3 regions of the Geodermatophilus sp. URMC 62 genome follow, and region 3 is predicted to be linked to each of the others. Evidence: riboswitches for the same ligand, from Rfam matches in the RefSeq annotation. Region 3 holds a riboswitch; each other region holds the start of a gene.

Region 1 (9,339 bases), 1.4 Mb from region 3:
GCCGGCAAGCTGGGCTTCACCATCGACCACGACATCAGCCCTCCAGGCCCGGGCAACCGGCTCGTCCAGCTGACGCCGCCGGGCTCCGGCTGCTCGATCGTGATCGGCGAGGGCGTCGTTCCGCACATGCCTCCTGGCTCCCTCCAGGGCCTCCAGCTCGTCGTCCCGGACATCGCTGAGGCACACGCGCAGCTCGTCGAGCGCGGAGTCGAGGTCAGCGAGATCCAGGTGTTGGGCGGCGACGCGGATGCGCTGCGTCAGGGCGGGACGGCACTCGACAACGTCGGGTTCGTGTTCTTCCGCGACCCGGACGGCAACGGCTGGGCCGTGCAGCAGATCTCCGCGCGAGGGTCTGTTTCGCCACCGGCAGCAGCGCCGGCCGAGATCGGTTGACGACCCCGGGGATGGTGTGCCGTAGGCCCATCCCCGGACGGGCGCCGGTCGGTGAGGGCGGCTCGCGGCTGCCGCAGCGGACGGCGTCGCCTGTCCGGACAACACGGTGCACCAGGCGCCGAAGCCGGCGGGTGCCCGGCTGCTCCAAGGTGTCACAGCAGGGGGCCCCGTCTTGTCTCATCAGGTGTCGGTGATCCTCGACCAAGGAGCTGATCATGAGGGTGTTCGTCGCAGGGGCGACGGGAGCGATCGGAAGGCAGCTGGTGCCACGTCTGGTCGAGGCGGGTCATGAGGTTCATGGCATGACACGCCACGAGTCCAAGCAGGCGATGCTCCGCGCGTTGGGTGCTCTGCCGGTGGTCGCGGACGCGCTCGACCCCGATCAGGTCGCGGAGGCCGTGGGCAGGGCGCGGCCGGACGTGATCGTGCACCAGCTGACCGCGATCGGCGCGTTGGACATGCGTCACTTCGATCGCGACTTCGCGCGGACCAACCGCCTGCGGGTCGAGGGCACGGACCATCTGCTCTCCGCCGGGCAGGCGGTGGGCGTGCAGCGGTTCGTGGCGCAGGGGATCGCGGGCTACGGCGCGTACGCGCGCACCGGTGCGCCGATCAAGACCGAGGAGGATCCGCTGGACTCCGCGCCCGCGCGGGAGATGCGCGAGACCCTGGCTGCGATCCGTCATCTCGAGCAGGCGGTCCTCGGCGCACGGTGGACGGAGGGGATCGTGCTGCGCTACGGCGCCTTCTACGGGCCGGGCACGTCGATGGCACCGGGCGGCCAGCAGCCGGAGCTGATCCGCAAGCGCAGGTTCCCCCTGGTCGGCGACGGCGGCGGCGTGTGGTCGTTCATCCACGTGGCCGACGCGGCGGAGGCGACGGTGGCGGCGGTCGAGCACGGCCGCCGCGGTGTCTACAACGTCGTCGACGATGACCCCGCCCCGGTCGCCGAGTGGCTGCCGGCGCTGGCGCAGGAGCTCGGTGCCAGGAAGCCGATGCGCGTGCCGCGGTTCATCGGGCGGCTGTTCGCTGGTGAGGCCGGCGTGGTGATGATGACCGAGCTCCGCGGCGCCTCCAACGCCAAGGCCAAGCGCGAGCTGGGGTGGCGCCCGGCGCACCCGAGCTGGCGGCACGGGCTTGCCGCGGCATGACCGCCCGCGAGCGGCTGCTCGACGAGCTGCGGCCGGGCGCGTTCGCGCTCGCGTACCGAATGCTCGGCAGCGTGTCCGAGGCCGAGGACGTGGTGCAAGAAGCGCTGCTGCGGGTGCACCAGGCACTCGAAGCGGGCGAGCGGATCGCATCGCCACGCGCGTTGGTGGCCACCGTGACCACCCGGCTGGCGATCAACGAGCTGCGCTCCGCGCGCGCCCGCCGCGAGCGCTACGTCGGCCAGTGGCTGCCAGAGCCGATCGTCACCGACGGCCACGATGATCCGGCCCGGCACGCCGAGACCGCCGACTCGCTGTCGCTGGCGATGCTGGTGCTGCTGGAGAGCCTCTCGCCCGAGCAGCGCGCCGTGCTGCTGCTCCACGACGTGTTCGACTACGGGTATCCCGAGATCGCGCGGATCATCGGCAAGAGCGAGGACAACGTGCGTCAACTCGCCACCCGCGCCAGACGCCACGTCCAGCAGCGCCGGCCGCGCTTCCAGACGACGCGCGAGCAGCGCGACGAGCTGGCAGCCCGGTTCTTCGCGGCCGCCGAACACGGCGATCTCGCCGGGCTCGAGGCGCTGCTCGCGCACGACGTCACACTGACCGGCGACGGCGGCGGCAAGGTCCCGGCGCTCGCGCGAGCGCTGCGCGGACGCAACCGTGTCGCACGCACGGTCATCAACTGGGTCCGACGGGTCGCGCGCCTCCCGGGCGTGTCCTTGCTCCCTGTCGAACTCAACGGCAGCCCGGGAGCGCTCCTCCTCGACGCACAGCAGCGGCTGATCGGCGCGTGCGCGATCGACATCGCCGACGGCCGGATCACGAGCATCAGCGGGATCGTCAACCCCGACAAGCTGGCGCACCTCGGGCCGATCGGCGACCTCGCGTCGCTCCTGAGGTCGGCGCGATGAGCTCCGATCGTGTCGCGGACATCGACGCCGCAGGGTCCCCGGGCCAGGCTGCCGGCCCGCTGCGTCGACGTCCGCGCGTGCAATCGCGCCGACGGCGGCGTCCCGCACGGGAACCCCTGGTTGCCCAGAGGAGGTCGTCGAGGGGTCGTCGCTCACCCTGGGCCTCGGGCGATGGGGGTGAACCTTCAACGGTGAGCGACGGCCTGGCCCAGGTCGTCGAGCGCGAGCTCGGAGTAGTCCCAGTCCGCCCAGCGGGCCGCCTCGGGCAGGAGATCGACCTCCGCCACGCTCAACTCGTACGACGCGGCGAAGGTCGTAGGACTCCACCGACTGGCCAGGAGCGGATGAAGGCCCGGGGTAGCAAGTTCCTCCGCCGCTCACTCAGGCTCTCGCTCCACCATGTCATCGCACTGAGCTGTCATCGCACTGAGCTGCAGGACCGGAAGCGGATCCGGTCGCGGGATGCCGTGGCTTCACTCAGGCCCGGCGTTGCCGCTGCTCGACGAGCCAACCGTGCAGGACGGTGGCGAGACGCTCAGGAGCGTCCAGCTGGATCAGATGCCCTGCATCCCGGACGAGCTGCAGGCGCGCCCCGGCTATCGCCTCGGCCAGGGCATGAGCCCGGTCGACCGGGATCCAGGTGTCCTCGACGCCCCAGGCGACGAGTACCGGCAGCGCCAGTGAGCCGTACAGGGGCTCCACCTCGTCGGTGTGGGTCTGGTCGGCCTGGGCGATCTGCCGATAGAACGCCGCCTGGCCCGGCGATCCGAGCCACGGCCCGACCAGCGTGCGCGTCTGGCGCTCGTCGAGGCCGCGATGGCTGGCTCCCTCGACGTACGCGCGCACCACGCCCTCGTGCACAGCGGCCGGCAGAGCCGCGAAGACATCAGCGTTGTCGCGTACCAGGCGGAAGAACTCCGAGCCCCAGGGCGCAAGCGCCACGACGTCGACCAGGGCCAGGGAGCTGTAGAGCGCGCCGTGCAGCAGGTGTGCGCGCAGTGCGACGGCCCCGCCGTAGTCGTGGGCGATGAGGTGTGGCCGGTCCAGTCCCCAGTGGCCGATGAGGTCGCAGAGCAGCTCGCCTTGCACATCGAGCGAGACGCGGTGCTCAGCCTGCATCGAGGACTGGCCGTAGCCGGGCATGTCCCAGAGGTGGACCCGGAACTCCGAGCTCAGCGCATCAGCGAACGGACGCCAGAGAGCCGAGGACCACGGGGTGCCGTGGCAGAACACCACCGGTGGACCTTCGCCCCAGGCGTCCCATCGCACCTGACGTCCTCGCCAGACGAAGGTCTGCTCGAGTTGCACCCGACGATCCTGGCAGGGCTCGAGTCCGGTCGTCGCGCCCTTCCACGCCGGGGACGGGCCGGTGGGGACGCCCCTGCGGGTCGGGACTCCCGCGCCAGGGATGCTGTCGAGGTGCCTGCCGCCTCACGCTCCCCCTCACCGGCTGCGCTGCTCACCGAGCCGCCGCGGGCGGGTCTGGACCTCGCCGTCCTGGCGGCTGCCTGGCCGGTGCTCGCAGCAGCCCGCCGCGGTGACGGGCACCCGGTGCTGGTGCTGCCGGGGCTGATGACCGGCGACCCCGCCACCGTGGTGCTCCGGACCGCGCTGCGCGCCCTCGGCCACGAGGTGTCCGGCTGGAACCTGGGCACCAACCGCGGCCCGACGGGCCACGTCGTCGACTCGCTGCGCGCCCGGCTCCAGCGGTTGCACCGGACCTCGGGACGGCGGGTCAGCCTGGTCGGCTGGAGTCTCGGCGGCCTCTACGCTCAGGAACTGGCGAGAGCCGCGCCGGGCAGCGTCCGCGGACTGGTCACCCTCGGCACGCCGGTGCTGAGATCTGCGCCCTGGGTGCGCACCGCCTCGGGGATCGTCGACGGCGGCACCCGCCTCCTGCGCGGGGCGGCCGCCCTGCCCCGGCCCTGGGCCGAACGCGGCTCCCTGCGTGTGCCCGCGACGTCGGTCTACACGCGGGCCGACGGCATCGTGCACTGGTCGTCGTGTCGCTACGAACTCCGCCCCCGGCGGGAGAACGTGGAGGTGCGCGGCAGCCACCTCGGCCTGGCCTGCAACCCGGCGGTGCTCTGGCTGCTGGCCGACCGGCTGGGGATGGCCGAGGGTACGTGGACACCGTTCCGCCCCCCGCCCGGACTCAGCCTGCTCTTCCCCCGCCGTCGCTGACACGAGCAGCCCGCCCGTCATCGACGTCCCGTCAGGTACACATGGCAGGTCGACCCGGTACCGGCACGTCCCCGATCGGGCCTGACCTGTCGTCCCGGCCCGTCTGGTCGAGTGGTCCTGCGGCGCTCACCGCGGCGGTGCGGGGCTCCTCGCACGGGGTCGAGGACGGGCAGCCGAGGGCGGGGCGCCGCCGCGACGCTCGCGGACCTCAGCAGGGCTTGGTGTGCAGGGACCTCCCACGACCTGCCCGGGTCCCGCGGGGAGCCGGCCGGCGTGCCCGGACCGCCTGGGGATGCTCGGGAGCCGAGGGGTCCGGACGGGACCGCGGCCGAGGAGGACACGGTGCAGGTCAGGGACGTCATGACATGCCAGGTCGTCACGGTGGGACCGGACACCTCCGCCAAGGACGTGGGCGCGGTGAGGGCGGAGCGGGGTTTCGCCGCCGTCCCCGTGGTCGACGGCGGCGACCGGCTGGTCGGCATCGTCGCCGAGGTCGACGTGCTGCGCGACCGGCTGCCGCAGGACCCCCGGCTGCACCTGCGCCGCGCCGAGGACGCCGGCGCGCCGCCCCCGCCGGTGCTGGTGCGGGAGGTGATGACCGAGGCGGTGCGGACCGTCGAGTCCGGCTCGGACCTCGCCGACGTCGCCCGGCTGGTCGTCGACCACCGGCTGCGCGGCGCGCCGGTCCTCGACGGCGACCGGCTGGTCGGGATCGTCAGCCGCCGCGACCTGCTGCGCGCCCTGGTCCGGCCGGACGACGAGATCCGCCGCGACCTGCTGCGGCTGGTCGAGGGCTACACCGGGGAGCTGGACGCGTGGGACGTCTCGGTCGCCGAGGGCGTGGCCACCGTCCGGCGCACCCGCGGGGAGCCGCAGGGGCCCGCCGGGTCCGAGCAGCGCGCCCTGGAGGCGCTGGCCCGGACGGTGGGCGGGGTGGTCGGCGTCCGCGTGCCGTGACCCGCGCGGACGCGGGGGCCTAGGCGGCGTCGTCCTCCAGCGCCGCGGTGTCCTCCAGGGCGGTGTCCGCCAGGGCGGTGTCCGCCAGGGCGGCATCCAGGGCGGCGACCTCGTCCTCGATGCCGACCATGACCTCGTTGGTCTGCAGCGTCACCAGCCAGGCCAGCGCGTGGTCCTCGACCGGCCGGTCGGTGACCGCGGCGATGGCGTCGAGCTGGGCGGCCACCAGCCCGCGCGCGGCCTGGTAGACGTCCGCGGCGCTGACCGCGATCTGCTGCTCGGCCAGCCAGAGCCGTCCGTCGGACAGCACGCGCACCTCGCTCTGACTGCCGACCCCCAGGTCGGCGGCCGCGCTCGTCAGGACGGACATGCCGGCACGCAGCTCGGTGAGGCGGCGGCTCGGGTCGGGGGACGACGGCATGGGCACTCCTCGGACGGGCCCGCAGGCCTCGGGTCGTGCACTGGGTGTCGGCACCGCGCCCGCACGTCCTGACCGTCCGTGGGGTGCCCTGGCGTTCGTGGGACGGGCGGGACGAACCGTTGCGCGTCCGGACCTCGGCGGATCCCGCGCGTCCGGGCCCCTCTGCCGCCCTGGGCGGCACACGACCTCCACCGGCCCACCGCGCGGTCGACCCCCGTTGTTGCCCTCCGTGAGCGTGTCATGCCGAAGTGTGACCCACGTCACGGCGACAACTCACATGACTGAACGTAACGTTTTGGCTGCGCTCAGCTAAACAGGAGCGCGGCGCCGGTCCGCCAAACCCTGCCCACCGGTCGCCCTCCACGACTCCCCAGGGCAGGGGTGGGGGACCCACGTCCACGGCGCCACGGCCCTGCCGCTGTGCGCCTCGGGGTGAAGCCGCGTCCCGCGGCCGGGCACACCGATCGCCCGAACCCGACAGCTCACCTCGCCGGCGGTGATCGGAGATCACCATGCCCAAGCACCGCGCGCCCCGCTACGTCCGCACCAAGAAGGTCCTCGCCAAGGCCCCCGTCGCCGCCGGCGCCACCGCCGTCGGGCTCGGCGTCCTCAGCTCCCCGGCAGCCGCAGCAGCCACCACCACCACCCACGACTGGACCGGCGTCGCCCAGTGCGAGTCCGGCGGCAACTGGAGCATCAACACCGGCAACGGCTACTACGGCGGCCTGCAGTTCAGCCAGCCGACCTGGGCCGGCTACGGGGGCACCGACCTGGCACCCCGCGCCGACCTGGCGACGCCGGGCCAGCAGGTCCAGATCGCCGAGGAGGTCCTCGCCGGGCAGGGCATCGGCGCCTGGCCGACCTGCGGCAAGTACCTGACCGAGGGCACCACGCCGGCCGCCGCCGGGTCGGGCGCCGCGTCCACCACCGCGTCGACCACCACCGCGTCCACCGCCGCCGCGACCACCGCCGCCGCGCCCGCCGCGGAGCAGCCGGCCGGCGCCCCGGCGACGACCCAGGACGACGGCGACCGCGGGGACCACGACGCCGGGACCTCCGGCCGCCACGCCGCCTGGGGCGACTACACCGTCGAGCGCGGCGACACGCTGCGGGAGATCGCCGCTGCCCACGGCCAGTCCTGGCGCGAGGTCTACCAGCGCAACGCCGACGTCATCGGCAGCAACCCGAACCGCATCACCCCCGGGGAGGTGCTGACGCTGACGGGCGCCGAGCAGGCCGCCCCGGCCCCGGCGGCCCCCGCCGCGACGACGGCCACCGCCGGCACGTCGGCGCCGTCGGGCACGACGACCTCCCTCGCCCAGACGGCCGTCGGCGCCGCGCACATCACCAACAGCGCCGGCGACGTCAAGCCGCAGGTGCAGGCCGCCGCCGACGCGGTCGTGGCCAACGTCGCCGGTGCCGCCGACATCACCCTCGGCGGCACCCGCGCCAGCGCCGTCGACCCGAACGGCCACCCGTCGGGCCTGGCGCTGGACTACATGGTCCTGTCCGACACCGCCCTCGGCGACGCGATCGTCCAGTACCACATCGACCACTGGGAGGAGCTCGGCGTGGACTACGTCATCTACGAGCAGCGGATCCTCACCTCCCCGACCGGCTCCTGGACGCAGATGGAGGACCGCGGCAGCGCGACCGCCAACCACTTCGACCACGTCCACGTGAACTACACGGCCTGACCCACCTCGCCGGACCACGGGGCCGGCCGAGCACAGCGACCCCCTGCCCGCGGGCAGGGGGTCGCTGTCGTGTCCGGCTCAGCAGCAGCGGCTGACCGGGTTGCGCTCCACCTCGTCGGCGCGGCGCCGCTCGAACTCCCGCCGGCTCACCGGCTCGTGCCCGTGCCGTGCGCAGTGCGCGAGGTAGTCGTCCCAGCGGGCCTCGCCGCTCCACTCCCGCAGGTACCAGCGCACCCCGCGCCAGGCCCGGCCGGCGAGGGCGACCGCGGCGCTCACGAGCGGTCCCTCCCGGCGCCGACCAGCCGCTCGTGCTCGGCCATGGCGCGCTTCTCCTCGGCCGTCGCGAACAGCCCCGCGGGTTCGACGATGGCCGAGGGCACCGCCGGCTCCTCCGTCGTCGGGAGCGCGCCGCGGGTGCGGACCGCCCGGGCGACGACCACCAGCGCGTTGACGAAGACGACCAGCACCAGGAGGGCGAAGAACGCCTGCAGCACCCCGTTGATCGTCGAGTTGGTGACGACCTGCTGCATCTGGCCCACGTCCTGCGCCGGCGGGAGGACCTCACCGGCGTCGAGCGCGTCGGCGTACCGGGCGCGCTGGGCGAAGTAGCCGATCGCGGGGTTGTCGGAGAAGACCTTCTGCCAGCTCGCCGTCATGGTGACCACCAGGTCCCAGGCCAGCGGGACGGCGGTGATCCAGGCGTACCTGAGCTTCCCGTGCTTCACCAGCAGGACGGTCGCCAGGGTCAGCGCGATCGCGGCGAGCAGCTGGTTGGCGATGCCGAACAGCGGGAAGAGCTGGTTGACCCCGCCCAGCGGGTCGGTGACGCCGATGTAGAGCATCGAGCCCCACAGGCCGACGACGACGGCGCTGGCGATGACGTTGCCCGGCCGCCACGACAGGTCACCGAAGCGCTTCCACACGTTGCCGATCGTGTCCTGCAGCATGAACCGGCCCACGCGGGTGCCGGCGTCGACGGCGGTGAGGATGAACAGCGCCTCGAACATGATCGCGAAGTGGTACCAGAACGCCTGCAGGTTCCCGCCGAAGGCGGTGTGGAAGATCTCGGAGATGCCGACGGCGAGCGTCGGGGCGCCGCCGGTGCGCGAGATCAGGCTCGGCTCCTGGACGGCGGCCGAGGCGGCGGCGAGGTCCTGGGCGGAGGTGGAGAAGCCCAGGCCGTTGACGAAGGCCGCCGCCGTCTCCGGGGTCCCGCCGGTGGCGCCGGCCGGGGCGTTCATCGCGAAGTACAGGCCCTGGTCGATGACGACGGCGGCGATGAGCGCGCTGATGGCCACGAAGGACTCCATCAGCATGCCGCCGTAGCCGATCAGGCGGACGTGGCTCTCCTTGGCCACCATCTTCGGCGTCGTCCCCGAGGAGATCAGGGCGTGGAAGCCCGACAGCGCGCCGCAGGCGATGGTGATGAAGACGAACGGGAACAGCGACCCGGCGAAGACCGGGCCGGTGCCCTCCTTGGCGAACTGGGTGACCGCGTCGGCCTGCAGCACCGGGCGGGCGATCAGCAGCCCGACCGCGAGCAGGACGATGACGCCGACCTTCATGAACGTGGACAGGTAGTCCCGCGGGGTCAGCAGCAGCCAGACCGGCAGCACCGAGGC
Region 2 (9,339 bases), 250 kb from region 3:
TCCTCCTCGAGCACCTGCACCAGCCGCGGCCGGACGACGGCGCCGAGGGCCCGGTCGAGCAGGCGCGCCTCCCCGCCGACGAGGGCCGGCGCGATCGTCAGGTCCAGCTCGTCGACCACCCCGGCGGCCAGGGCCGAGGTGAGCAGCGCCGGGCCGCCCTCGCACACCAGCTGCTCCAGCCCGCGGTCGGCCAGCCGGTCGAGCGCCAGCAGCAGGTCGACGTCGTCCTCGCCGCAGACGAGGACGTCGACGCCGGCCTCGGCCAGCTCGGCCCGCCGGTCCGGGTCGGCCGCCGCGCAGGTGACGAGGACCGTCGGCGCGACGGCCAGCCGGTCACCGGGGGCCAGCGAGGCCCGCCGCGAGACGACGACGACCGGCGCCGACACCGGCCGCCCCAGGCCGGTCCGCAGCCGCCCGACCGCGGAGTCGGCGGCCACGGGCCGGTAGCCCTCGGCCGCCGCGGTCCCGTGGCCGACGAGCACGGCGTCGGCGAGCGCCCGCAGCACCCGGAACACCCGCTTGTCACCCGGTGACCCCAGGCCCGCGCTCCTGCCCCCGACGGTGATCGCCCCGTCGAGGGAGGCCACGAAGTCCACCCGCACCGACCGGCCGGCCGGCAGCGCGTAGGCCGCCACCAGGTCCTCGTCGGACAGCTCGGCGCCCGGGGGTGGCAGCAGCCGGCGCACCTCAGGCGGTGGTGAGCACGGCCGCGCTCTCCGGCGGCACGGTCACCGTCGTCCCGTCGAGCGCGGGCAGCTCACCGCTGGCGAACAGCACGTCGTGCGCCGGCACGTCGAGGTCGACCTCGCGGGGCTCGCCGGAGAGGTTGGCCACGATGCGCAGCGACCCGCGGTGCACCACCAGCCACCGGTCGGCGTCGTCCCAGCTGACCGCCACCGACGACAGGTCGGGGTCGACGAGGTCGGGGTGGGCGCGCCGCAGGGCGATCAGCGCGCGGTGCACGCCGAGCAGGTGCGCGTGCGGCTCGCGCTGCACCTCCGCCCAGTCCAGCTTCGAGCGCCGGAAGGTCTCGGGGTCCTGCGGGTCGGGCACCTCGTCGGCGTCCCACCCGTGCCCGGCGAACTCGCCCTTGCGCCCCTCGGCCGTCGCCCGGCCGATCTCCGGGTCGGTGTGGCTGGTGAAGAACTGCCACGGCGTCGAGGCGCCCCACTCCTCGCCCATGAACAGCATCGGGGTGAACGGGCTGGTCAGCACCAGCGTGGCGCCGACGGCGAGCAGGCCGGGGGAGAGGGACGCCGAGACGCGGTCGCCGATCGCGCGGTTGCCGATCTGGTCGTGGTCCTGCAGGTAGCCGAGGAACTTCCAGCCCGGCAGCGCCGCGGTGTCCACCGGGCGGCCGTGGTGCCGGCGCCGGAAGCTCGACCACGCGCCGTCGTGGAAGAAGGCGCCGGTGAGCGTCTTGGCCAGCCCGGACAGCCCGGCCGCGGCGAAGTCGCCGTAGTAGCCCTGCCCCTCGCCGGTCAGGGTCGAGTGCAGCGCGTGGTGGAAGTCGTCGCTCCACTGCGCGGAGATGCCGAGGCCGCCGGCGATGCGGGGCGTGACCGTGCGCGGGTCGTTGAGGTCGCTCTCGGCGATGAGGGTCAGCGGCCGGCCGACGGCGACCGACAGCCGGTCGACCTCCTGCGCCATCTCCTCGAGCACGTGGGTGGCGCGCTCGTCGACCAGCGCGTGGACGGCGTCCAGCCGCAGCCCGTCGACGTGCATGTCGCGCAGCCACATCAGCGCGTTGTCCAGGATGTAGCGCCGCACCTCGTCGGAGTCCGGGCCGGAGAGGTTGACCGAGCTGCCCCAGGTGTTCGCCCCGCCCTCGCTGAAGACGGGCATGAACAGCGGCAGGTAGTTCCCGGACGGGCCGAGGTGGTTGTAGACGACGTCCTGGACGACGCCGAGGCCACGCTGGTGGCAGGCGTCGACGAAGCGCTGGTAGGCCGCAGGGCCGCCGTAGCTCTCCTGCACCGCGTACCAGAGGACGCCGTCGTAGCCCCAGTTGTGCGTGCCGTCGAAGCCGTTGACCGGCAGCAGCTCGACGAAGTCGATCCCGAGGTCGACGAGGTGGTCGAGCCGGCCGATCGCGGCGTCGAGGGTGCCCTCGGGCGTGAAAGTGCCGACGTGCAGCTCGTAGACGACCCCCCCGGCCAGCGGGCGGCCGGTCCAGGCGCGGTCACCCCACGCGTACGTGGCCGGGTCGTAGCGGCGGGACAGCCCGTGCACGCCCTCGGGCTGGCGGCGCGAGCGCGGGTCGGGACGGGGCGTGTCGTCGTCGCCGAGCAGGTAGCCGTAGTCGGCCTCGGGTGCGGCCTCGACCTCGGCGCGCCACCAGCCGGTGTCGTCCCGGCGCATCTCGTGCACCGTTCCGTCGACCTGCAGCCGGACCCGCTCGGGGACCGGCGCCCAGACGGCGAACTCGACGGGTGCGGACATGCGGGGGCCTCCAGGGGTCGTGCGGGGTGACCGGAGGTTGGTGCCCGCCCACCGGCGGGCCAACCGCTGCGGCGGCAGCCGGGGGAGCGCGTCCCCCGGCTGCCGCGCGGCGTCAGGGGAGCTGCAGGACCTGGCCGACGAAGATCTGGTCGGCGTCGCTGACCGTGCCCTGGTTCAGGTCGAACAGGGCCTCCCAGGTCGTGCCGTGGGCCGCGGCGATCGTCGACAGCGTGTCGCCGGCGGCGACCGTGTAGCTGCCACCCGACGGCCGGTCGGCGCGCGAGGCGGCCACGGGCTCCCGCTCCGCCGGAGCGGGAGCGGCGGCCGGCGCCGGAGCGGGAGCCGCGGCCGGGGCCGCGCCGGCCTCGGGCGCGGACGGGTTCAGGCCCTTGCCACAGGTGGGCCAGGCGCCCGGGCCCTGGGCGTCGAGGGTCTTCTCACCGACGGCGATCTGCTGCGCCTTGGTCGCCAGGTCGGCGCGCGCGGCGTAGGCCGTGCCGCCGAAGGCGGCCCAGGTGCTCTGGCTGAACTGCAGGCCGCCGTAGTAGCCGTTGCCGGTGTTGATGCTCCAGTTGCCGCCGGACTCGCACTGGGCGACGGCGTCCCAGTCGTTGGGGGCGGCGGCCGAGGCGGGACCGGCGGCCACGCCGAGCGCGGCAGCGGCCACGCCGGTCGTGAGGACGGCACGGCGGAGCAGGGAGGTGGACGTGCGCATGGGGGGACTCCGATCCGCCGCCTGCGAGGTGAGCTGTCGGGTTCGGAGCGATCGGTGCCCCGGCCACACGTCGTGCGGCCTCACCCCAAGGCGCTGCCCGGTCCCCGTGACCGTGGTGGCAGGCGCCGGAATGGGTCCCCCACCCCCGTCCTGGATGTGCAGTGGAACGGAGGCCGGCGGACGGGGTTCGGCGGACCGGCTCCGGCACGCGGCTCTCTGTCGGCCGGGTGCGTGGGCAAAGGTAACGGCCACATCACGGCGCGGCACGTCGCGCCCCACGGGTCCCAGGCGTGTCACGCCCGCCGGCCGGGCCGGCGCCGGACGTCCGCGCAGCTCACGCCCCCGTCGACGACGGGGACGTGAGCTGTGTCGCACTTGGCCTCACTGCAAGGGCCCGCCGCGAGCGTGCGAGCAGTGGGGGGCAGTGAGGTCCTTCGTCAGTCGCGGACCAGCAGGGCCACCGGCAGCCGGGCGAGCAGCTCGCCGACCGGGACGCCGTCGGCGTCGGAGACCACCCGCGTGCCGGTGAGGACGTCGCGCCAGGCGCCGGTCGGGAGGGCCAGCGCCGTGCCGCCCCAGCCGGTGGCCGCCAGGCCCACGGGCAGCCGGGTCGCCGCGGTCACCGCGCCGTCGCCCCCGTCGGCGCCCCGGTCGAAGGCGACCACGTGGCCGGCGGCCGACCCGGTGACCTCCACCGGGCGGTAGCCGGCGAACAGCTCCGGGGAGTCGCGGCGCAGCCGCAGCACCCGGGAGACGACGAGCAGCTTGGCCGCGCCGGTGTCGTCCACCTCGGGGACCCAGCCCTCGTCGAGCCGGGCCAGCAGCTGCCGGCGCAGGTCGTAGTCGACCGGACGGCGGTTGTCCGGGTCGACCAGCGAGCGGTCCTCGAGCTCGGTGCCCTGGTAGACGTCGGGGACGCCGGGCATCGTCAGCTGCAGCAGCTTCTGCGCCAGCGCGTTGGACCGCCCGGCCGCGCCGACGCGGTCGACGAACGCCTCGATCTCGCCGGTGGTCGCCGGGTCGTCGTAGGCGGCGTCCACCAGGGCGTGCAGCTGTGCCTCGAACGCCTCGTCGACGTCGGTCCACGTCGTCGACAGGCCGGCCTCGCGGGCGGCCTTCTCGGCGTAGGCGTGCGCCCGCTCGCGCGACAGCGGCCACGCGCCCACCAGGTTCTGCCAGACCAGGTGCGCCAGCGGCCGGTCGGGCAGCGGGTGCCGCGACAGCCAGCCGCGCACGAGGTCGGCCCACTCGGTGGGCACCTCGGCGAGGACGGCGAGCCGGGCGCGGGTGTCCTCGCTGCGCTTGGTGTCGTGGGTGGTCAGCGTGGTCATCGACTCCGGCCGGCGTTCGGCCCGCCGGGCCTGCGCCGCGTGGAACTCCTCGACCGTGGAGCCGAACCGCGCCGGGTCCCCGCCGACCTCGTTGAGCACCACGAACCGCGCCCAGCGGTAGTAGGCGCTGTCCTCGACGCCCTTGGCCATCACCGGGCCGCTGGTCTGCTCGAAGCGGGTGGCCGCCTCGGTGCCGGCCTGGGACAGCACCGGGTAGAGGGCGTCCACGGCGGCGACCAGGTCGGGCCGGCGGTCGCGGACGGCGGCCACCGCCGCGTCGAGGTGCTCGCGGCCGTCGGGCAGGTAGGAGCGGTAGACGCCGAAGCCGGCCAGCAGCTCGGCCAGCGCCTCGGTCTGCCGCTCCCGGTCGACGCCGGGCAGCTCGCCGATCACCCGCACCAGCCGGGCCACCTCCGAGCCGAGGATCCCGTCGGTCACCTCGCGCTTGCAGTCGTGCACCAGCTGCGCGTAGTCGACCTCGCGGCCCGACAGCTCGGTGTCCAGCGCGGTCAGCGCCGCCTCGCCGGCCGGGTCGACCAGCACGTCGTCGACCTCGGCGAGCGCGTCGTAGCCGGTGGTGCCCGCCGTCGCCCAGCTCTCCGGCAGGTCCTCACCGGGCTCGAGGATCTTCTCGACCACGGTCCACCGGCCGCCGGAGCCCTCGGCCAGCCGGTCGAGGTAGCCCTTGGGGTCGGCGAGGCCGTCGGGGTGGTCGATCCGCAGCCCGTCGACGGCGCCCTCGGCGACCATCCGCAGCACCAGCTCGTGGGTGGCGTCGAAGACCTCGGGGTCCTCCACCCGCAGCCCGGCGAGGGTGTTGATGGCGAAGAACCGGCGGTAGTTCAGGTCGGAGTCCGCGCGCCGCCAGTCGACCAGCTCGTAGTGCTGCCGGTCGTGCACCTCCTGCGGCGTCCCCTCGCCCGTGCCGGGGGCGAGGGGGAAGCGGTTGTCGTAGTACCGCAGCTCCCCGTCCACCACCTCCAGCTTCTCCACGTCGTCGGCCGACCCCAGGACCGGGATGCGGACCCGGCCGTTCCCGAAGTCCCAGTCGACGTCGAACGCCGAGGCGTGGGCGCTGTCGCGCCCGTGCTGCAGCACGTCCCACCACCACGGCGCCTCGGCCGGGTCGGCCACGCCCATGTGGTTGGGCACCAGGTCGAGCACCAGGCCCAGGCCGTGCTCGTGCAGCGCGGCGACGAGCCGGTCGAAGCCGGCCTGCCCGCCGCGCGACTCGTCGACGTGCGCGTGGTCGACGGTGTCGTAGCCGTGCGTGCTGCCCGCCGCCGACCGCAGCAGCGGCGAGGAGTACGCGTGGCTGACACCGAGATCGGCGAGGTAGCCGGCCACGGCCGCCGCGTCGTCCAGGGTGGAGGCGGCGGTCACCTGCAGCCGGTAGGTCGCCGTCGGGACGGCCCGCCGGCGCTCGAGAGCGGCGTCCGTCCCCTGCGGGGCCTCGCTCACGGCGCCGCCATCAGCACGACGGTGGCGCGGGCCCCGACGGTCACGGTGTCCCCGGCCTTGACCTGCACCGCCTCCACCTCGCCGAACTCGGCGGTGTCGACCACGACGGTCCAGCCCTCGGCGTAGTCGCCGGAGGGCAACGTGTACTCGATCGGCTCGTGGGAGGCGTTGAAGGCCAGGTAGAAGCAGTCGTCGACGACGTCCTCGCCGCGCTCGTCGGTCTCCCGGATGCCGTGGCCGTTGAGGTACATGGCCAGCGACTTGGCGTAGCCGGCGTCCCAGTCCTCGTCGCTCATCAGCTCGCCGCCAGGGGTGAACCAGGCGACGTCCTGCACCGGGTCGCCCTCCTCCCGGCGCACCGGCCGGCCGTGGAAGAACCGGCGACGGCGGAACGTCGGGTGCTCGGTGCGCAGCCGGGTCACCAGCTTGGTGAACTCCAGCAGCCCCTCGTCGACGTCGCTCCAGTCGATCCAGGTGAGCTCGGAGTCCTGGCAGTAGCCGTTGTTGTTGCCGTTCTGCGTGCGGCCCAGCTCGTCGCCGTGCAGCAGCATCGGCACGCCCTGGGAGAGCATCAGCGAGGCGATGAAGTTGCGCCGCTGCCGCGCCCGCAGCGCGAGCACCTCGGGGTCGTCGGTCGGTCCCTCCACACCGCAGTTCCAGCTGCGGTTGTGGCTCTCGCCGTCGTTGTTGCCCTCGCCGTTGGCCTCGTTGTGCTTCTCGTTGTAGGAGACGAGGTCGGTGAGGGTGAACCCGTCGTGGGCGGTGACGAAGTTGATGCTCGCCACCGGCCGGCGCCCGGAGTGCTTGTAGAGGTCGGCCGAGCCGGAGATCCGGCTGGCGAACTCGCCGATGGTCGCGTCCTCGCCGCGCCAGAAGTCGCGGACGGTGTCGCGGTACTTGCCGTTCCACTCGGTCCACAGGGCCGGGAAGTTGCCCACCTGGTAGCCGCCGTCGCCGACGTCCCACGGCTCGGCGATGAGCTTCACCTGGCTGACGATCGGGTCCTGGTGCACGAGGTCGAAGAACGCCGAGAGCCGGTCGACCTCGTGGAACTGGCGGGCCAGGGTGGAGGCCAGGTCGAAGCGGAAGCCGTCGACGTGCATCTCGGTGACCCAGTAGCGCAGCGAGTCCATGATCAGCTGCAGCGACTGCGGGTTGCGGACGTTGAGCGAGTTCCCGGTGCCGGTGGTGTCCATGTAGTACTGCTCGTCGCCCTCGACCAGCCGGTAGTAGGCCCGGTTGTCGATGCCCTTGAACGACAGCGTCGGGCCCATGTGGTTGCCCTCGGCGGTGTGGTTGTAGACGACGTCGAGGATCACCTCGATGCCCGCCTCGTGCAGGGTCCGGACCATGCCCTTGAACTCCTGCACCTGCTGCCCGTCGGTCTGGAGGGCGTACTCGTTGTGCGGGGCGAAGAAGCCGATCGTGTTGTAGCCCCAGTAGTTGCGCAGTCCCTTCTGCAGCAGGGTGTCGTCCTGCACGAACTGGTGCACCGGCATGAGCTCGATCGCGGTGATGCCGAGCGACTGCAGGTGCTCGACGACCGCGGGGTGCGCGATGCCGGCGTAGGTGCCGCGCAGCTCCTCGGGGATGCGCGGGTGGGTCATCGTCAGGCCCTTGACGTGTGCCTCGTAGATGACCGTCTTGTTGTACGGCGTCCTCGGCGGGCGGTCGACGCCCCAGTCGAAGTACGGGTTGACGACGACGGACCTCGGCATGTGCGGCGCCGAGTCGTCGTCGTTGCGCTCGTCGCTGCCGAACCGGTAGCCGAAGCAGGCCTCGTCCCAGTCGATCGCGCCGTGGATCGCCTTGGCGTAGGGGTCGAGCAGCAGCTTGTTCGGGTTGCAGCGGTGCCCCTGCCCGGGGTCGTTCGGGCCGTGCACGCGGTACCCGTAGCGCTGGCCGGGCTGGATGCCGGGCAGGAACGCGTGCCAGACGTAGCCGTCCATCTCGGGCAGCCGGATGCGCTCCTCGTTGCCCTGCTCGTCGAACAGGCAGAGCTCGACCTTCTCGGCGACCTCGCTGAAGAGGGCGAAGTTCGTCCCGGTGCCGTCGTACGTGGCTCCGAGGGGATAAGCGGCTCCGGGCCACACCTGGGTCATCGAGTGTTTCCTCCTGCACGGGCGCCCCCGACGTCGGGGCGCGTTGGCCCCCTGCCGCGGCCGTCGTCAGGGGGTCGGGGCATGACTGCCCGCGGTCCCAGTGCCCCATCCGGCCCGGCCCACACCTGACGCGGCGGAGGTCACGCCGGCCGGCCGCGGGCGGCGGCGCCGGCTGCGCCGGAGACGACGACGCCCCCCACGGCAGGGCCGCGGGAGGCGTCGTGCGCAGGTCCGGCGGAGGCCGGGGAGCGCGGGCGGCGGGGTCCGACCTCGCCCGGGAGTGTCCCGGGTGGCACTGGTCCCCGCCGGGGCGCTCCTGCGGGAGTGCACGCTAGCGGGCGGCCCACGGCGGGGTGAACAGGACCGCCCCGGCCGGTCGGCGCGCGGGGTCCCGGGCGCCCCGGTCGTGCGCCCCCGTCACAGGCGCCCCCGGGGTGACCGGCTGCGCCGGTGGCAGGCGTCCCACCCGTCGCGCCGACGCCGTCCCGCCGCACCCCCGGTTTTCGTCGCACACCGGTCGTACCGTCGTCCTCGTGCGCGCGACCACCGACATCCGGCCCACCCAGGGGCGCTTCCGCGTCGTCAGCGAGTTCCAGCCCTCGGGCGACCAGCCGGCCGCCATCGAGGCCCTGGCGGAGAAGGTCCACGCGGGCGAGAAGGACACCGTGCTGCTGGGCGCCACCGGCACCGGGAAGTCGGCCACCACCGCCTGGCTCATCGAGCGGGTGCAGCGGCCCACCCTGGTGATGGCGCCGAACAAGACGCTCGCCGCGCAGCTGGCCAACGAGTTCCGCGAGCTGCTGCCGGACAACGCCGTCGAGTACTTCGTCTCGTACTACGACTACTACCAGCCCGAGGCCTACGTCCCGCAGACCGACACCTACATCGAGAAGGACTCCTCGGTCAACGACGAGGTCGAGCGGCTGCGGCACTCGGCCACCCAGGCGCTGCTGACCCGCCGCGACGTCGTCGTGGTCGCCACCGTCTCCTGCATCTACGGCCTGGGGACGCCGCAGGAGTACGTCGACCGCGCACTGAAGATCTCGGTGGGGGAGGAGCGCGACCGCGACGACCTGCTGCGCACGCTGGTCACCGAGCAGTACACCCGCAACGACCTCTCCTTCAGCCGCGGCACCTTCCGCGTGCGCGGCGACACGATCGAGGTCTTCCCGGTGTACGAGGAGCTCGCCGTCCGGATCGAGATGTTCGGCGACGAGGTGGAGCGGTTGTACTACCTGCACCCGCTCACCGGCGAGGTGGTCCGCGAGGTCCAGGAGCTGTTCGTCTT
Region 3 (9,339 bases):
CGACCACGGCGGTGCTGCCGGGGCTGCGGCCGGAGGTGGCCGCCGCGACCGGCCTGCCCGCGGACACCCCGCTGGTCCTCGGCGCCTCCGACGGGGTGCTGGCCAACCTCGGCATCGGCGCCGTGCGGCCCGAGGTCGCCGCCGTCTCGCTGGGCACCAGCGGCGCGATGCGGGTCGTCGTCCCCGCCCCGACCGCCGACCCGGCGCACCGGCTGTTCTGCTACGCCCTCACCGACGAGCACTGGGTGGTCGGCGGCGCGGTCAACAACGGTGGCTCGGTGGTGCGCTGGGCCGCCCAGGCGCTGGCCGAGGGGGACGGGGTCACGGGAGAGGACGCCGACGCCCTCGACGCGCGGCTGCTCGCCGAGGCGGCCGCCGTGCCGGCCGGCAGCGCGGGGCTGCTCTGTCTGCCCTATCTGCTGGGGGAGCGGGCGCCGTGGTGGCGCTCCGGGCTGCGCGGCGCCTACGTCGGCCTGCGCCGCGAGCACCGTCGTCCGCACCTGGTGCGCGCCGCGGTCGAGGGCGTGTGCCAGCAGCTGGCCCTGGTGCGCGACGCCTTCTCGGCCACCGGCCTGCCCGTCCGCGAGGTCCGCGCCACCGGCGGCGCGGTGGCCTCCCCGCTGTGGGTCGCCACGCTGGCCGCGACGCTGGACCTCCCGGTGCGCATCGCCGACTCCCCGGAGGGCACCGGCCTCGGCGCCTGCCTGCTGGGGCTGCACGCGCTCGGCGCGCTGCCCGACCTCGACGCGGCCACCGCGCTGATCGGCGTCTCCGACCCCGTCGAACCCGACCCCGCGGCCGCCGGCCTCTACCGGCGCACCCGCCCGCTGGTCGAGCAGTCCACGCGCGCGCTGGCCGACGTCCTCACCACGCTCGACGGCCTCGACGACACCCGCAGCCTGCCGCTCTGACCCGCCCGGTCGCCGAGGCACGCCGCACTCCCTGTCCGCCGGGCGCTCCCGGGGCCACGATGGCCGTCCGGGACGACCCGGGCCGCCACGGAGCGCGAGGGGAGCTGTCATGAGGGGTGCCGGACGGGCCGCGGTGGCCGGGCTGGGGGCGGTCGCCGCGGTGGCCGCCCGCGACCTGCTGCAGCGGGAGCACACGCTGCTGCGCAACTTCCCGGTGCTCGGGCACGCCCGCTACCTGCTGGAGTCGGTCGGCCCGGAGCTGCGGCAGTACCTGGTCGCCGGCAACAACGAGGAGCGGCCGTTCACCCGCGACCAGCGCCGCTGGGTGTACGCCTCGGCCAAGGGCGAGAACAACTACTTCGGCTTCGGCACCGACAACGACCTCGAGTACACCGCCGGCTACCCGGTGATCAACCACCGCACGTTCGGCCGCGCCGTCCCACCGTCGCACCCGGCGTCGGCCGCCGACGTCGTCCTGCCCTCGGCCAAGGTGCTCGGCGGCCCCCGCGGCCGGGCGCGGGCCTTCCGGCCGGCGTCGGTGGTCAACGTGTCGGCGATGAGCTTCGGCTCGCTGTCGGGCGCGGCGGTCGAGGCGCTGAACCGCGGGGCCGCGCTGGCCGGGTGCCTGCACAACACCGGCGAGGGCGGCCTGTCGGTGCACCACCGGCACGGCGGCGAGCTGGTGTTCCAGATCGGCACCGCCTACTTCGGCTGCCGTGACGAGCAGGGCCGCTTCGACCTGCAGCGGCTGTGCGACCTGGTGGCGGGCGCCCCGGTGCGGGCGCTGGAGATCAAGCTCAGCCAGGGCGCCAAGCCCGGCCTCGGCGGGGTGCTGCCGGCGGCGAAGGTGTCGGCCGAGATCGCCGCGGCCCGCGGGGTGCCCGAGGGCGTCGACTGCGTCAGCCCGTCACGGCACGCGGAGTTCAGCGACGCCGACAGCCTGCTCGACTGGGTGGAGCTGCTCGCTGCCGAGACCGGGCTGCCGGTGGGCATCAAGTCCGCCGTCGGCGACATGGCCTTCTGGGACGAGCTGACCGAGCTCATGGCCACCACCGGCCGCGGCGTGGACTTCGTGACGATCGACGGCGGCGAGGGCGGCACCGGTGCCGCGCCGCTGATCTTCACCGACTCGGTGTCGCTGCCGTTCCAGCTCGGCTTCGCGCGCGTCTACTCCACCTTCGCCCGCCGGGGCCTCGCCGAGCGGGTCACCTTCGTCGGCGCCGGCAAGCTCGGCCTGCCCGACAACGCGGTCGTGGCCTTCGCGCTGGGCTGCGACACAGTCAACGTCGCCCGCGAGGCGATGCTGGCGATCGGCTGCATCCAGGCGCAGAAGTGCCACACCGACACCTGCCCGACCGGCGTCGCCACCCAGAACGCCTGGCTGGCGCACGGCCTGGACCCGGCGCTGAAGTCGGTGCGGCTGGCCGGCTACCTCGCCACGCTGCGCCGCGACCTGCTCAAGGTGGCGGAGGCCTGCGGCGTGGAGCACCCCGGGCTGATCGGCACGGAGTCGGTGGAGGTGCTCACCGGGCGCAGCGCGTCCACGCCGCTGGCGGAGGTGTACGGCTACGAGCCCGGCTGGGGGATGCCCTCGGCCGCCGACCGCTCCGCGATCGTGGAGCTCATGACGGCCGGGGCACCCCAGGGCGGCTCCGCCGAACCCTCGGAGGACGCCGTCCGCTGACGGGGACGTCCGCGGAGGTGCACGGTGCGCTCCCGCGGACGTGCCCGTCAGGAGCGGCCGCGGAGCAGGTCCTCGAAGGAGGGGACGTCGGCGAACGGGTCGGCCGGGCGCGCCGACGCGGGCCGCCCGGTGACGACGTCGGCCAGCTCGCCGGCGGCCCGGACGATCCGCCGGCCCAGCTCACCGCCGTCGCCGCCGGCCCAGTCCTCGCTGGCCGCGAACACCGCCGTCGGCACGGTGACCGCCCGCAGGTGGGCGAACAGCGGGCGCATCGCGTGCTCGAGCACCAGCGAGTGCCGGGCGGTCCCGGCGGTCGCGCCGAGCAGCACGGGCGTGCCGGTCAGCGCGTCCTCCTCCAGCACGTCGACGAAGGACTTGAACAGCCCGCTGTAGGAGGCGGTGAACACCGGGGTGACGGCGATGACCGCGTCGGCGCCGGTCACCGTCCCGATCGCCGCGCGCAGGGCCGCGTCCGGGAAGCCGGTGACGAAGGCGTCGGCCAGGTCGCGGGCGTGCTCGCGCAGCTCGACGACCTCGACGACGGCGTCCTCGCCGCGCTCGCGCAGCGCCGCGACGGTCGCCGCGGCCAGCCGGTCGGCCAGCAGCCGGGTCGACGACGGCGTCGACAGCCCGGCGCTGACCACGGCCAGCGTGCGGGTGGTGCTGCGGGTGGTCATGCCGAGACCTCCTCCGGGGTGCGCTGCCGGGCGGCGACGAGCGAGGCGTGCGTGGGGGCGTCGGGCACGTGGGCGGGCTTGAGCGCGGCGAACTCGCGGCGCAGCACCGGCACGACCTCCTCGCCCAGGACGTCCAGCTGCTCGAGCACGGTCGTCAGCGGCAGCCCGGCGTGGTCGACGAGGAACAGCTGCCGCTGGTAGTCGCCGACGTAGTCGCGGAAGCCGAGGGTGCGCTCGATGACCTGCTGCGGGCTGCCGACGGTCAGCGGCGTCTCGCGGGAGAAGTCCTCCAGCGACGGGCCGTGGCCGTAGACCGGCGCGTTGTCGAAGTAGGGCCGGAACTCCCGGACGGCGTCCTGGCTGTTCTTCCGCACGAACACCTGGCCGCCGAGACCGACGATCGCCTGGTCGGCGCTGCCGTGGCCGTGGTGCTCGAAGCGCGAGCGGTAGAACTCGACCATCCGCCGGGTGTGCTCGGCCGGCCAGAAGATGTGGTTGGAGAAGAAGCCGTCGCCGTAGTACGCGGCCTGCTCGGCGATCTGCGGGCTGCGGATGGAGCCGTGCCACACGAAGGGCGGGACGCCGTCGAGCGGGCGCGGTGTCGAGGTGAAGCCCTGCAGCGGCGTGCGGAACCGGCCGGACCAGTCGACGACCTCGTCGTCCCACAGCTTCCGCAGCAGTGCGTAGTTCTCCACCGCCAGCGGGATGCCGTTGCGGATGTCCTGCCCGAACCACGGGTAGACCGGCCCGGTGTTGCCGCGGCCCATCATCAGGTCCACCCGGCCGCCGGCCAGGTGCTGCAGCATCGCGTAGTCCTCGGCGATCTTCACCGGGTCGTTGGTGGTGATCAGCGTGGTCGCCGTCGACAGCTGCACCGTCGAGGTCTGCGCCGCGATGTAGGCCAGCGTGGTGGTGGGGGAGGAGGAGAAGAACGGCGGGTTGTGGTGCTCGCCGAGGGCGAAGACGTCGAGCCCGACCTCCTCGGCCTTCCGCGCGATCGCGACGATCGCCTGGATCCGCTCCGCCTCGCTGGGGGCGCGGCCGGTGGTGGGGTCGGTCGTGACGTCACTGACCGAGAAGACGCCGAACTGCATCTCGTGCTCCCTGTGGTTGAGAGTGCAACTACTGTCTCGCTCAACGGTGGTGTCCGTACGGACATTCCTCGGCTCCGGCTGCAGGCGGTAGTCGGACGACCACGGCGTGGCGGACCACTCCGTCGGTGACCGTCCCGTGACCTGGTCCGACCCCCCGACCGGGGGACCCGCTGGGAGTCTGGCGCCCACCACCTGGATCGCCCGACGGGCCCGGGCGGGCATGACGGACCGGGGGGAACCGGATGTCGAAGCACTCGCAGGGAACTGCTCCGGACGCCGGGGCGGACGCGGCCAGGCGCACGGCCTTCACGGGCAACACCGCCGCGGAGCACGTCCCGGCGAGGGGCCTCGACGGACTGCTGGGCACCGGCCCGGTCTTCACACACGCACTGCGCGGGTACGACTGCCTGCAGGTCGACGACTACGTGGCCGCGGCCGAGACCGAGCTGCTGGTGCTCCGCCGGGAGAACGACCACCTGCTCAGCCGCTACGCCGCCTGCTCCGGTGAGCTGCAGAACGCCCGCCGCCGGCTGGCCCAGCTGGTGCGCGAGCGGGAGTCGCTCCCCAGCCCCGAGGACGCGCGCGCCCTGCTGCAGCGTGCCGAGGAGGAGGCCGACCAGGTGCGTGCCGAGGCGCGCGCGGAGGCCGAGGCGCGCCTGGCCAAGGTCGCGGAGATGCGCCAGGCGGTGACCGCGCTGCGCGAGCAGGCCCGGCGGGAGGCCGACGCACGGCGGGCGGAGGCGGCGGCCGAGCTGCAGGCGGTCCACCGCGAGGCCGAGGAGGCGCGGCGGGCGGCGGCGGCGCAGGCCCAGCGGGAGCGAGCCGCCGTCGAGGCGGAGCTGGCCGCGCTGCGCGCCGAGAAGGAGGGGGTGCGCGAGACGCTCCGGGTGCTGACCGGGCACGTCGACGACGCCCTGGCCGGTCTCGCCCGCGTGCTGCGCGGCGACGACGTCGGTCCCGACCCGGCGGGCACCGGCGCGCCGCGGACCGACACGGTGCGCACCGGGGCGCTGCCCGAGGACGTCTCGGTGCTCGCCGACCGGCGCGACGCGGCGGCCCGCGACGAGGGCCCCCGGACGCCGGAGGGTGACCCGGCCGACGTCACGGCGCTGCGCGGGGACGCCGATCGGGGCGGGAACCGGAGCGAGGTCGCCGCGGCGTCCTGACCCGGCGTCCTGACCTGCGCCGGCGCCGAGGGGTGGCGTGCGCCGGCTGCACCGTAACTCGTGTCACGTGTGCATCTCGCGTTCCGCTGTTGTCACGGGCAGGTAACGACACGTACCGTTCCTGACGTCCGGCTGGTCGTCTCGTCCCCTTCCGGGGAGCCCGGCCGGACGCCGCCGAGTCGTGTCCGCAGCCGCGGGCGCGAGCCGGGGACCCACCGCAGTCCTGGGGTGAATCGCCTGCCGAGCTCCGCTCGCAGCGCGTAGGGCTTCTTCCCGCCCGAACCCGTCAGCTAACTCGGTAGGCGGCACCGGAAGAAACGGAGACTCTCCGCATGCCCCGCCTCCGGGCCGCCGCGGCCCGCAGGTGCCGCCGGGTGCGCGTCCACCGCGCCATCTGAGTCCGGCCGCCGCCCTGCCCTGCTGACCCCGCGCCGCCGATCGCGCGCGGGGACCCGACGACCGCCGTGCGCCGGTCCCTGCCCGCGAACCGGGCTGCCGCGCGCGCACTCTCCCTCGGAGCCCTCACCCTCATGCCCCGCCCCACCCCGCGTACGCCTGCCCACACGCCCGAGACCGTCGAGCTGTCCGCAGCCGCGACGCCCGCCGACACCGCCGTCATGGCCGCCGTCGGCACCGCGGACACCGCCCCCCGTCGTCGCGCCCGCCGCCTGGGCCTGCCGGCCCGCACCCGCGCCCGGCGCAGCAGCCCCCCGCTGGGCCCGCGCCGCCCCGCCCTGCTGCTGGCCACGGCCGCCGCCGGCGCCCTGGTCGTCGGCGTGGTGAGCACGAGCGGCCCGGCCGCCGAGGCCGGCACCGAGACGGCCGGCTCCACGGTGAGCGTGGCCGAGCAGCTCGGCCTCAGCGGGCAGCCGACCGGGACCGCGGCGTCGCAGACCGCCGACCTCGCGCCGCTCGAGGACCTCGCCGCCTCCCGCAACGAGCGCTCCGCCGAGGAGACCAGCGCCGCCGAGGCGCAGGCCGCCGCCGACCAGGCCGAGCTCGACCGCCGCGCCGCCGAGGAGGCCGCCCGCCGCGCCGCCGAGGAGGAGGCCGCCCGCGCCGCCGCCGAGGCCCAGGCCGCCGCCGAGGCCCAGGCCGCCGCGGAGGCCCAGGCCGCGGCCGAGGCGCAGGCCGCGGCCGAGGCTGCGGCCGCTCAGCGGGCCGCCGCGGCGCAGGCCGCGCCCGCCCCGGCGGCTGCACCTGCCGCCGCGCCGGCCGCCCGTGGCTCCTTCAAGGACTACGCCATGAGCAAGGTGGGCAGCGCCCAGCAGTTCAGCTGCCTGGAGAACCTGTGGGGCAAGGAGAGCGGCTGGAACCCCAACGCGCAGAACCCCTCCAGCACCGCCTACGGCATCCCGCAGTTCCTGGACTCCACCTGGGCCAGCACCGGCATCGCCAAGACCTCCGACGGCTACCGGCAGATCGACGCGGGCCTGATCTACATCGACAGCCGCTACGGCTCGCCGTGCGGCGCTTGGGTGCACTCGCAGTCCACCGGCTGGTACTGACAGGACCCCGGTGCCCCGCACCGGGCCGTGGCGGCACGTCGCCAACCCGGCGCGTGACACTGGGGGCGTGACGCAGCGAGGGCCGGCCACCCGTGTGGTGCCCGTGGGGTTCGTCCGCGCGCACACGCAGGTGCGCCGGCCCTCGCTCGTCCCGGAGGTGCGGTTGCACGTCGCCGACGACGTCGTCGCCCTGTGGGAGGCGATGGAGGACGCGGCCGGCGGCGCCGGCGAGGCACCGCCGTTCTGGGCCGCGGCCTGGCCCGGCGGCCAGGCCCTCGCCCGCGCCGTCCTCGACGGGCCGGTGACGGTGGCCGGCCGCCGCGTCCTCGACCTGGGGTCGGGCAGCGGGCTCGTCGCGATCGCCGCCGTCCTCGCCGGCGCCGGCCACGTGCTGGCCAGCGACGTCGACCCGTTCTCCCGGACGGCGGTGGGCGTCAACGCCGGCCTGAACGGGGTGACCGGGATCGGCGTGGCCGGCGACGTCCTCGACCGGGAGCCGCCGGCCGTCGACGTCGTCCTGGCCGGCGACGTCTGCTACGACCGGGAGATGACCGAGCGGGTACTGCCCTTCCTCGACCGGGCCCGGGCGCGCGGCTGCGAGGTGCTCGTCGGCGACCCGGGGCGGCCCTACCTGCCGCACGAGCGGCTGGAGCCCGTCGCCGCCTACGACGTGCCCGAGACCGAGGGCCCGGGGCTGCGCCGCACCACCGTGTGGCGGCTGCCGTGAGCGCTCCCGCCCTCCTCGACCCCACCCGCGGCACCGCCGTCGCCCGGCACGGGCACTGAGACGGCGGCACCGGTGGCCGTCCACGTCGGCACCTCCGGCTGGAGCTACGACCACTGGGACGGCGTCCTCTACCCGCCGGGGACGCCGCCCCGCGACCGGCTGGCCCACTACGTGCGCCGGTTCGGCACCGTCGAGCTCAACGCGAGCTTCTACCGCTGGCCCCGGACGGCGACCTTCGCCGGCTGGCGCGACCGGCTGCCCGAGCACTTCCGGCTGTCGGTCAAGGCCCCGCGCGGGCTCACCCACGCCAAGCGGCTGTACGCCCCGGAGGCGTGGGTCGAGCGGATCACCGCGGCCTGGCACGAGCTGGACGGCCGGCGGGCCGTGCTGCTGGTGCAGCTGCACCCGGCCGCGGCCCGCGACGACGCCCGCCTGGAGTACTTCCTCTCCCTGCTGCCGGACTGGGTGCGGGTGGCCGTGGAGTTCCGCCACCCCAGCTGGCACGTCGAGGAGGTGTTCGCGCTGCTCGAGCGGCACGGCGCGGCCTACTGCGTGATGAGCGGCGCCGGCCTGCCCTGCGTGCTGCGGGCCACCGCGCCGTTCGTCTACGTCCGGCTGCACGGCCCGGACGACACCGCCCTGTACGCCGGCTCCTACCCCGATGCGGACCTGCGCTGGTGGGCCGACCGGATCGCGGAGTGGGCGCGCGACGGCCGCGACGTCCACGCCTACTTCAACAACGACGGCCACGGCCACGCCGTCCGCAACGCCGAGACGCTGCGGGCGCTGACCGGCAGCTGACCGGGCGGCGAGCGGGGCGCGGCGGCGGGAGACTGGGGTCATGAGCGAGCAGGACGACGGGACGAAGCCAGGGCAGGGGCAGGGGAACCTGGTCAGCCGGTCGGTCGAGGAGTTCGTCGCCCAGCTGCGCGGCTTCACCGACCGGGCGCGCGGGCTGGCCACCGGCGCGGTGCCGTCGGGGCTGTCGCTGCCGCGCCTGCCCTCGCCGCCCGGGGCCATGTCGGCGGCGCAGGTCGGGGCGGTCGCGCAGGCGGTGCGGGGCCAGCGTCAGCTGATCACGGGCCTGATCGGTCAGCTGCAGGCCTTCGACGAGCAGCTCGCCGTGTTCGAGCGGGTGCTCGAGCCGATCGAGGAGTGGAGCCGGACCTGGGCTCGCCTCGAGCAGTCCTTCGGCGACGTGCTGCGCCGGCCGTCGTCCGACCGCGACACCCCGCCGGCGGGGACGCTCTAGCTGTACCCGGCCATCAGGTTGGTGCCAGGCGACTGATCGGAGGATGGCCGCCGAGTGCGCTGTGACGGCGTCGAGTGTTGTAGTGCTCGAGCCAGGGAGCGAGGGCGGCGGCGCGCTGGTCGTTGCTGGTGAAGACCTGCCGGTAGGCCCATTCGCTGACCAGGGTGCGGTTGAGGCGTTCGACCTTGCCGTTCTGCCACGGGCAGTGCGGGCGGATGAACTTCTGCCGGGCGCCGAGGGCGGTGATGACCTCGCGCAGGGACCACCGGTAGGCCCAGGCGTTGTCGGTCATCACCCGCTCGATGAGCGGAATGCCGTGG

Evidence for each region. A riboswitch is a leader RNA that binds a small molecule or an ion and turns the genes downstream of it on or off. The one in region 3 is predicted to bind cyclic di-AMP.
Region 1: another riboswitch for cyclic di-AMP. It lies ahead of ACU616_RS26340 (transglycosylase family protein); the one in region 3 lies ahead of ACU616_RS19995 (aggregation-promoting factor C-terminal-like domain-containing protein).
Region 2: another riboswitch for cyclic di-AMP. It lies ahead of ACU616_RS18825 (LysM peptidoglycan-binding domain-containing protein); the one in region 3 lies ahead of ACU616_RS19995 (aggregation-promoting factor C-terminal-like domain-containing protein).

Annotation. Positions count from the first base shown of each region.
Region 1 covers NZ_JBRFHY010000001.1:5,491,032-5,500,370, forward strand. Annotated here, with positions in the region: gene ACU616_RS26305 (VOC family protein) at 1-393, shown strand, start outside; gene ACU616_RS26310 (NAD-dependent epimerase/dehydratase family protein) at 609-1,544, shown strand; gene ACU616_RS26315 (RNA polymerase sigma-70 factor) at 1,541-2,458, shown strand; gene ACU616_RS26320 (alpha/beta fold hydrolase) at 2,936-3,766, opposite strand; gene ACU616_RS26325 (esterase/lipase family protein) at 3,878-4,642, shown strand; gene ACU616_RS26330 (CBS domain-containing protein) at 4,985-5,599, shown strand; gene ACU616_RS26335 (hypothetical protein) at 5,619-6,020, opposite strand; cyclic di-AMP (ydaO/yuaA leader) riboswitch at 6,374-6,531, shown strand; gene ACU616_RS26340 (transglycosylase family protein) at 6,533-7,717, shown strand; gene ACU616_RS26345 (YbdD/YjiX family protein) at 7,796-7,993, opposite strand; gene ACU616_RS26350 (carbon starvation CstA family protein) at 7,990-9,339, opposite strand, start outside.
Region 2 covers NZ_JBRFHY010000001.1:3,870,342-3,879,680, forward strand. Annotated here, with positions in the region: gene ACU616_RS18815 (dihydrofolate reductase family protein) at 1-686, opposite strand, end outside; gene treZ (malto-oligosyltrehalose trehalohydrolase) at 688-2,442, opposite strand; gene ACU616_RS18825 (LysM peptidoglycan-binding domain-containing protein) at 2,555-3,157, opposite strand; cyclic di-AMP (ydaO/yuaA leader) riboswitch at 3,163-3,328, opposite strand; gene treY (malto-oligosyltrehalose synthase) at 3,595-5,949, opposite strand; gene glgX (glycogen debranching protein GlgX) at 5,946-8,051, opposite strand; gene uvrB (excinuclease ABC subunit UvrB) at 8,585-9,339, shown strand, end outside.
Region 3 covers NZ_JBRFHY010000001.1:4,121,397-4,130,735, forward strand. Annotated here, with positions in the region: gene ACU616_RS19970 (gluconokinase) at 1-911, shown strand, start outside; gene ACU616_RS19975 (FMN-binding glutamate synthase family protein) at 1,021-2,595, shown strand; gene ACU616_RS19980 (FMN reductase) at 2,643-3,272, opposite strand; gene ACU616_RS19985 (LLM class flavin-dependent oxidoreductase) at 3,269-4,366, opposite strand; gene ACU616_RS19990 (hypothetical protein) at 4,609-5,532, shown strand; cyclic di-AMP (ydaO/yuaA leader) riboswitch at 5,695-5,852, shown strand; gene ACU616_RS19995 (aggregation-promoting factor C-terminal-like domain-containing protein) at 6,063-7,040, shown strand; gene ACU616_RS20000 (class I SAM-dependent methyltransferase) at 7,108-7,767, shown strand; gene ACU616_RS20005 (DUF72 domain-containing protein) at 7,840-8,568, shown strand; gene ACU616_RS20010 (hypothetical protein) at 8,609-9,019, shown strand; gene ACU616_RS20015 (IS481 family transposase) at 9,033-9,339, opposite strand, start outside.